4 regions of the Desulfonatronum sp. SC1 genome follow, and region 1 is predicted to be linked to each of the others. Evidence: predicted binding sites of a transcription regulator. Region 1 holds the regulator's gene; each other region holds the start of a gene.

Region 1 (2,201 bases):
GCTTGTCCAGGACCAGGTCGATGGTGGAGTACATGTCCTCGCTTTCGGTGGTGGCGGAGAAATGCATGTCCTTGCCCGTGAGGACCACCTCGGCCATATGGCGATACTTTTCCACGGAAAGGTTGACGGCCAGCTCGCCCTGATCTTCAGGACGCAGGTAGCGGTTGATCTTATTGAAGCGCTCGCGGGCGTAGCCCTTGAGGTGATTGGACGGCTCGAAATTCTTGAATGTAAAAGTTATTTCCATGCGACACCTCCGAAATAAAACAGGTTCTGGGTTGGTTTGAGGTTGTTCGCTCCGTTGGGAGCGTCTGCGAAGGTTAAAAAATGGCCTTGCGCTTGGAAGACGACTCGATGTTCAGCGCCATGCGATACTTGGCTACGGTCCGGCGAGCGATGTTGACGCCCAGGGACTTCTTCAAAAGTTGCGAGATCAGTTCGTCGCTGAGTGGACGCTTGGGGTCCTCTTCAGAAATCAGCTTCTTGATCTCCGCCTTGACGCTTTCCGATCCGGCTTCCGAGCCGTCGTCCATACCCAAGGCGCTGTTGAAGAAAAATTTCAGTTCATACGTTCCGTGGGGCGTGCTCATGTATTTGCTTGTCGTTATCCGGCTGACCGTGGACTCGTGCATGTTGATATCCAGGGCCACGTCCTTGAGAATCATCGGCTTCAGATGCGTCACCCCGTGACGGAAAAATTCGATCTGGAACCGAACAATGCTTTCGGCGACCTTATGCAGGGTCCGCTGGCGCTGGTACAGGCTTTTCATCAACCAGTGGGCGGATCGGACCTTTTCCTGAATATAGTCCTTGACCCCCTTGTCGTGAACAGACAGCTCCTTGGCGTAGGCCTCGTTGATCATCAAGCCCGGTATCTCGTCCTCGTTCAGAACCACGATGAAATCGCCGCCGTGCTGGAGGATGTAAACGTCCGGGCTGGTGAACTGAGGGTCCTCGGAGCCGAAGCTTTTGCCGGGCATGGGGTCCAGGCGCTGAATGCAGTCCAGGTAATGCTTGATTTCCTCCATGGAAAGCTTGAACTTTTTGGCTAACGGCTTGTAGCGCCGCTTTTCCAGCTCCTCAAGATGGTCCTTGACCAGGGAGACCAGAATCGGGTCGTCCAGCCCCAGTTCGTCCATCTGGACCAGCAGGCACTCCCGCAGATTTCTTGCGCAGACCCCCACGGGGTCCAGGCGCTGCATGATCCGCAGGATCCGCTCCGCCTCCTCCGCCTCGCACCCAGCCATGGCGGCGATGTCCTCAATGGACTCGCAAAGATACCCCACGGCATCCAGGTTGCCAAGGATCACCTCGCTGACGGCCAGTTCCCGTTCCGACAGGGCGGAAAGCCGCAACTGCCAGGAAAGATGGCCAATCAGCGTGGACTTGCCGGCCAGCCGGGCCTCGAAACTCATTCCCTCTTCCGGGATTTCCCAGTCCCGGCCCTGGATCTGTCGACTGATGCTGGAAAATTCTCCCAGGTAGTCCTGCCACTCAGAATCGTGAAGTTGCCGGGGCTCCTCGACGTTGACGGACTGGAACCGGCTCTCCGCGGGATCCTTTTTCGGGGCTTCCACCGTCTCGTCAATGCTTTCCGGCACGATTTCCAACACAGGGTTTTCCAACAATTCTTGCTGGATGCTTTCCACCAACTCCAGCCTGGAAAGCTGAAGCAGCTTAATGGCTTGTTGCAGTTGGGGGGTCATCACCAACTGCTGCGTCAACTTCAGTTGCTGGCGCAGTTCAAGAGCCATGTCGCGTTCTCGCCTCCATGACCGGGCTGAACAGTTGGAACGCCATTCCCGATTGTTGATCAATCATAAGCAAAAGTCCTCACCGAGATAGACCTTCCGAGCGATGGGGTCGGCCACGATGGCCTCCGGCGACCCTTCAAAAATGGCCCGTCCTTCGAAGACGATGGACGCCCTGTCGCAAATCTTCAGCGTTTCATGGACGTTGTGATCCGAAATCAACACCCCGATCCCCCGCTCCTTGAGGGACATGACGATCTCCTGGATGTCGTCCACGGCCAAGGGGTCGATGCCCGCGAAGGGTTCGTCCAGCAACATAAATTTTGGATTGCGGATCAGGGCTCGGGCGATTTCCAGGCGGCGGCGCTCCCCGCCGGAGAGAAACATGGCCTTCTGGTCGGCCAGCTTGGCGATGCCCAGTTCCTCCAACAGGGCCTCGGCCTTTTTGCG
Region 2 (2,201 bases), on a different contig from region 1:
CCAGGGTGTCAATGAGAAGATCCTTGTGGATTCCTCTGTCTTTGCTGATTTGCTCAATGGCCTTGCGCAGTTCGGCGCTCATCTCGTCCTCCAGGATAATATCAGGGCCGGGGCCGTTTCGCGCCTCCGGCCGGCAACAACTATCATTGTTTTCGGTAATCTTTCATATGTTTCGAAACCATGCGGCGATTTCGGGTCAAAACGCATGGACCAAATGAATCTTCTTTATTTGGTCCCAATCCAACGCAACCGAGGCACCGTTTTCCACAAGCGTGACCGTCGAGCCGTCCACCGCTGACAGCTCGCCGCGATAGGATTTGCATCCTTCCAGTGGCTCATGGAGTTGGGCCTGCACGGTCCGCCCAAGGTAGCCTTGGAGTTGTTCCGGCTTGAAAAACCGACGCTCCAGGCCGGGCGAGGAGACCTCCAAATTAAAGGCGCCGGGAAGTCGCTCGTCGATTTCCAGAGCAGGGCCAAGCTGTCGGCTGACCATGGCGCACTGGTCGATGGTCGCTCCGCTCTCGGCGTCGATATAGATGCGGATCAACGCCTTGCGGCCCAGGGGCAGATACTCCAAGCCCCAAAGATCCAGACCGAGGCCGTGAACAACTGGCAAGACCAATAACTCGAGATGGCGAAGGATTTCTTCCGATCGGGCACGGGAAGAAGGGGGAGAAGTCTGCATGGCTGTCTGAAAATCCAAAAAAAAAGTGGACCACATGGCCCACCCCGTTCGTCGTCTCTGCTGTGCGGCTGGGCCGCAACCGATCAGGATGCTGCGAAAAAAGATGGAGCGGGCGACGGGAGTCGAACCCGCGACACCAAGCTTGGGAAGCTTGTACTCTACCAGCTGAGCTACGCCCGCCCGCGAAACGCAGTGGTTCATATGCTCAAGGGCTCAGAACTTGTCAAGCGTCCAGATCAGAAAAAGTGGCTTGGAATTTGCTTGAACCCCAATTCAGGAGGATTCACGATGCAGACCAGTATGTACAACGCCCTGTTCGGCGCCCTGACCCAGGAGCACCGCTTGGCCAACACCGCCAATAATTTGGCGAACGTGAACACCACGGGCTACAAGCGTGAAACCATGGCCTTTCGGGACGTCTTCATCCGTTTCGGCCACGGCATGCTGGACCCTATTTCCGCCATCAATGAAAAATCGCTGCTGCCCGTCCCGGACGATCTGGCTCAGAACCGGATCGCCCTGACCCATATCGACTTCGCCCAAGGATCGGCCAAGGAGACCGGCAATCCTTTAGATGTGGCGCTTCAAGGCGAAGGCTTCTTCAAAGTCCGCACGTTGGAGGGAGATTTCTACACCCGAAACGGCAACTTCCGCCTGACCCCGGGCGGCGAACTGGTCACGGGGCAAGGCTTCCCCGTGCTCGTGGACGGCGGCCCCGTGAACCTGGAGCCCAACACCCGGATCGTCATCGGTCCCGATGGAGCAATCCAGGCCAATGGCGAGCCGGTGGGCAACTTTGACCTGGTGACCTTCGAAAATCCACAGGTCCTGGAAAAACTGGGCCAAAACATGTTCCGCCTCCGCCCCGGCGTCCAGGCCGCTGAACTGCCCGCGGACAACGCCACAGTGCTCCAGGGCTATCTGGAGGGAGCGAACGTGGAGGTGGTCCGCGAGATGGTCAATATGATCGAGGCCCAGCGCAGTTTCGAAGCCTACCAGAAGGTGATGCATACGGCCCAGGAAGCGGACCAAAAGGTCATCCGGGAAGTGGCCTCGCCCAGATAGTTTAGTGATGATGCAATGAAGGAAAATGGAGGAATACGCCAATGATGCGCTCCCTATGGACGGCGGCCTCGGGTATGCAGGCCATGCAGATGAACATCGACGTGACGTCCAACAACCTGGCCAACGTCAGCACCACGGGTTTCAAGAAAAGCCGAGCCGAATTCGAAGATTTGATGTACCAGACCATGAAGATCGCCGGCGCGGCCAATGCCGCCGGAGATCGTATCCCCACCGGACTTCAGGTGGGCATGGGGGTTCGCCCCGTGACCGTGCACAAGGAATTCACCACCGGGTCCTTCCAGAACACCGGCAACCCCTTGGATCTGGCCATTGAAGGCGATGGTTTTTTTCAGGTCGATGTGAACGGCGACTTCGCCTACACCCGGGCCGGGGCCTTCAAATTGACCAACGAAGGTCAGGTGGTCACGGCCAACGGCTACGCCCTGCAACC
Region 3 (2,201 bases), on a different contig from region 1:
CCGCTGTAGTTGGCTTGGTTGCCGTTGATGGTCGCGTTGATGATCTTGCCGTCGCTGACTGTGTATTTCACGACGTACTCACCGCCCTTGGTCACCCCGTCAATGCTGGATAAATACCGGAAGTCCTGGGAATCGCTGGAGCCGATGTAGTCCGCCGCGAATACCCGGGCAAAGGCTTCCGGACGGTTGCGCAAGGAGTGCTCCAAAACTTCCTCGTCCAGTTTGAGCATGCCGAACGTGGGGGAGCCTTGTTCCGCATCCGTGGTGATCCCGATCATGCCCAGGGAGCTGAACACGTCGTTGTTGACGTCAAAGCCAATGCTTTTCACGGAGGTGATGGACTTCAGCCGCGAGTCGATCATCTGGATGGCGTAGTTGCCGGTCAGAATGGATCCGTTGCCGCTTTGATCCACCTTGGTCAATTTGGTGATCTGGGCTCGCACCTCGTTCACCTGGTCCACGAATTCCCGGACATTGTCCAGAACCTTTTCATTGTTCACGGCAATGTTCAGCGTGGTCGTGCCGGCTTGACGTAGGTTGAGGGTTACGCCGTCCAACAGGTCGGATATCGTGTTCGTGGAGCGTTCAATCCAGTCATCAGCGCCCGGGGGGAAGCCGTCGATCTTGAGTTTGGAGTTCTGCGCGGCTTGGGTTTCATTGAAGTCTGCGTCCGTAAAGCCGGGAACCGTGGTGGTATCGTTGATGGCAATCATCTTGCTCGCTCCCAGGTCCATGCCCCGAAGCTGTAAGTGGTACTCACCTTCCGCGCTTTTGATGATGCTGGCCCGGATACCCGGGTTTTCCGGATCCGTATTGATCAAGTTGCGCAGGCCCTCCAGGCTGCCTCCGGACGGCAGGTTCAGCATCCTGGTTTTGCCATTGTAGGAATAGCTGAACACCTGGGCCGAGCCCCCGGTGATGTCCTCGGTCGTGCTGGGCTTGAAGGTTTCGCTGGTCCGAATGTGGTTCTGGGCCAGTTGGTGAACTTCCAGCACATGGCTGCCAACTTGGGCCTTGTCCGTGGCCGTGGCCGTAAGCACGTTCTTGTTGACGCTGTCCGCGTCCTTGACCATGAATTTGGCCATGGTATTGATGCGTTGCAGGTTGGTCCGCAGGTTGAGCATCTTGGAATTCAGTTCCCGAAACCCTTCCTGCTTTTTCTCCCACTCCTTTTTCCAGAGTTCCAGGCGGGCGGTTTGTCTGCGCTCCAAGTTGATCAACTGCTCAATCATGGTTTTGAAGTCCGTTCCGGACCCCAGACCCGTGAAGTTGATCGATCCTGATATAAGGGCTTCCGTATCCATGATGCGACCTTGTTGGGAAAAAGTTGCTGGTTCGATTTACCTCATGTTATTTCAAGCAAAGTCGATGCCATTATCTTGATTGGCCGCCATCACCAAAAAAAGGCCGGACCCTGGGACAGGGCCCGGCCTTGAAGATCAAGCCCTGGTTGATGGTTAGCCGCCGATGAGCTGCATTGCCATCCTGGGCAGGGAGTTGGCCTGGGCGAGCATGGCCACGCCGGCCTGGGTCAGAATCTGGCTGCGCACGAATGCAGTCATCTCCAAGGCAATGTCCGCGTCCGAAATCCGCGATTCCGCGGCCTGGATGTTTTCAGCCTGAATCTGGAGATTGGTGATGGTGTTTTGCAGCCGGTTCTGCAGGGCGCCGAGGCTGGCTCGGATGTTGTCCTTGGAGAGAATGGCATTTTCCAGTGCATCCAGGGCTCGCTGGGCACCCTGTTGGGTGGATATGGAATAGCCGGCATCCCCTTGAAGGCCGATACCACTGACATGCTCTCTGTTAGCAAAATTACCTACGCCCAACGCCGAAGCCGTGGAGTTGCCGATGGCAATATAGTAATAGTCTTCGCTGCTGTCGTTGGATGGTCCAAAGTGTACTTTCAGGGGGCCTGTTGACTGCAGGCCAGAGCCAATATGCCCTGCCCCCCAACCGTGAGGATTGCCAGCAGCGTCCGTACTACCTGCAACGCCTCCTCCCGATAAATTCCCATTCAGGAGATAAATACCATTAAACTTCGTGGCACTCGCGATTCGGGTGATTTCCGAGGCCATGGCCTGATACTCGGAGTCAATGATCAGCCGCTGGTCCGAGTTGTAGGTGCCTGTGGCCGCCTGGGTGGCCAGTTCCTTCATCCGGATCAGCTTTTCGTCGATAACGGCCAGGGCGCCGTCAGCGGT
Region 4 (2,201 bases), on a different contig from region 1:
GTTGGACGGGAATACAGCGGCATTCCCGTCCAGAATTTCACGGTCAAAGGACAAACCCTGCGCGGCGCGGATGCTCCGGGTTTCCACGGAAATCAAGCACCTTTCCGAAGAACAGATGGAAGGACTGACCCGGGCTTTTCGGCAGTGGAGGGGCAAGGCCGGACGGCCAAATGTTCGGACCTCGCGGGAGCGGGTCTATGGTCTTTTCCTGCTGTTGCGCCACACCGGGGCCAAGCTGGGGGAAATCCTCACCCTGGATGATCGGACGGATATTGATCTGGAATCCGGGATTGTCCGTTTGACAGGTGGGGCGGGAGGTCACGGCGAGGAGGAACACCAGGTTCGTGAAACACGGGAAGTTGCACTCGGAGGAGAGGTTTTGCGGGAGCTGGCCGAAATTATAAGGCACCCGTTGCTGGTCGGCCTGCAAGGTCGTCTTTTTCATCTGGATCAAGGTTATGTCCGGCGCAAGTTCACGGAGCGCGCCCGGGAAATCGGGTTGCCCAGGGAGTTGGCCAACCCCATGGTCCTGCGGCACACCCGGGCCGTGGAGCTTTTGCGGGAGGGCGCGCCCTTGCATGTGGTGCAGCGGATTCTGGGCCATGTCACGCCGATGGTCACGGCGTCCTACGTCAACTACGAGGCGGATGACCTGCGCCGTCTCATCACCTTCTATATGAACAAGGAGCACGGCATGCAAACCAGTGCCAGGAACAAGTTTTTCGGCAACGTCGTAGCGGTAAAAAAAGGGACCATCCTGTCCGAGGTGGTGCTTACGACCACGGGCGGGTTTACCATCGTTTCCGTGATTACCAACGAGTCCCTGGACAAGTTGGGCATTGCGGAAGGTCGGGCCGCGGTGGCCTACGTCAAGGCGCCCTGGGTGATCCTGGTCAAGGACCCGGACAGCCCCCAAACATCTTCCCGCAACAGGCTGCATGGCGAAATCAAGCGCATCAACCAGGGCAATATTTCCGCTGAGATCGTTCTGGAACTGGCGGACGGTACGGAAGTCTGCGCCCTGATCACGGATGAGTCCGTCAAGGCCTTGAAACTGGTCGTGGGCGACAAAATATGGGTTCTGTTCAAGGCCTTCTCGGTGATCTTGGGAACCGAGGATTCCGCAAGCTGAAACCGCGAAGCCGACAAAAATGTAGGCTTTGACCGCTACATAAGTGTATCCCGCAAGGGCGATTTCCTGGCAACAGATTGGAATGTATTCATTATCGATAATGGCACGAATTCTGCCTATACTCCCATTGCCGCCATTCATCGTCATTATGGCCCAACCGCCTACAGGATTAGTCCATGCCTGAAGTTTCGTTCTGGTTCCCTTTGCAACTCACCTTGCACGTGGCTTCCCTGGCTACGCTTTTCGCCTTGGTGTTCGGGGTGCTGCTGGCCTGGGTGATTCACCGCTTCCGATTTCCGGGACGGGACGGCCTGGACGCCGTTCTCACCTTGCCCATGGTTTTGCCGCCCACTGTGCTCGGCTATTATCTCCTCGTCGTCATCGGCAGGAACGGAATGATCGGGCGGTGGCTCGAAGAGAGCTTTGGAATCACCCTGATGTTCACTTGGCAGGGAGCGGTGATCGCCTCGGCGGTGGTGGCCTTTCCGCTGGTGTTCAAGTCGGCCCGGGCTGCCCTGGAGAACGTGGGCCAAAAGTACGAGAACGCGGCCCGCACCCTGGGCTGCGGCGAATGGCAGGTCTTTTTGCGTGTCTCGCTGCCTTTGGCCGTGCGCGGGATCGTGGCCGGAACCATGCTGGCCTTTGCCCGGGCCATGGGCGAGTTCGGGGCAACCCTGATGATCGCCGGGAATCTGCCCGGCCGGACCCAGACCCTGTCCCTGGCCGTATACAGCGCGGTCCAGGCCGGCAACGACAGTCTGGCCAACCAACTGGTCCTGGTTATTTCCGTGGTCTGCGTGGCCATCCTCTGGGCGGCCAACCGACTGGTCAAGCCCAAGTGGTGATGCGGTGATTTGCGGCTTGTGATTCCTGATCAGTGTGACTTCAGTTTGATATCCGTCGCAACCCTAAAAGGAGAAAGTTCGATGAAAAAAATTGGTTCGTTGCTCTTCAGTTGCATTTTGTTCTGCGTGTTGGCCGCGCCTGCCGCGGCCCAGGAACTGGTGGTCTCCGCCGCCGCCTCACTGACCAATGCGTTTAACGACATCAAGGCGGAGTTCGAGCAGAT

The links. The regulator sigma-54, encoded in region 1, starts transcription at its own class of promoters, with help from an activator protein. The targets are predictions, from matches to a motif close to CTGGCACGGNNNNTGCTT.
Region 2: the regulator sigma-54 is predicted to act here: its motif matches at 931-948, upstream of flgF (flagellar basal-body rod protein FlgF).
Region 3: the regulator sigma-54 is predicted to act here: its motif matches at 1,358-1,375, upstream of fliD (flagellar filament capping protein FliD).
Region 4: the regulator sigma-54 is predicted to act here: its motif matches at 1,233-1,250, upstream of modB (molybdate ABC transporter permease subunit).

Annotation. Positions count from the first base shown of each region.
Region 1 covers NZ_PZKN01000021.1:16,477-18,677, reverse strand. Annotated here, with positions in the region: gene raiA (ribosome-associated translation inhibitor RaiA) at 1-247, opposite strand, end outside; gene rpoN (RNA polymerase factor sigma-54) at 321-1,754, opposite strand; gene lptB (LPS export ABC transporter ATP-binding protein) at 1,818-2,201, opposite strand, start outside.
Region 2 covers NZ_PZKN01000001.1:278,194-280,394, reverse strand. Annotated here, with positions in the region: gene nusA (transcription termination factor NusA) at 1-82, opposite strand, end outside; gene rimP (ribosome maturation factor RimP) at 197-616, opposite strand; tRNA gene C6366_RS01270 (tRNA-Gly) at 790-865, opposite strand; gene flgF (flagellar basal-body rod protein FlgF) at 974-1,750, shown strand; gene flgG (flagellar basal-body rod protein FlgG) at 1,792-2,201, shown strand, end outside.
Region 3 covers NZ_PZKN01000002.1:133,703-135,903, forward strand. Annotated here, with positions in the region: gene fliD (flagellar filament capping protein FliD) at 1-1,304, opposite strand, end outside; gene C6366_RS01970 (flagellin) at 1,458-2,201, opposite strand, start outside.
Region 4 covers NZ_PZKN01000006.1:65,497-67,697, forward strand. Annotated here, with positions in the region: gene C6366_RS04830 (TOBE domain-containing protein) at 1-1,132, shown strand, start outside; gene modB (molybdate ABC transporter permease subunit) at 1,309-1,977, shown strand; gene modA (molybdate ABC transporter substrate-binding protein) at 2,059-2,201, shown strand, end outside.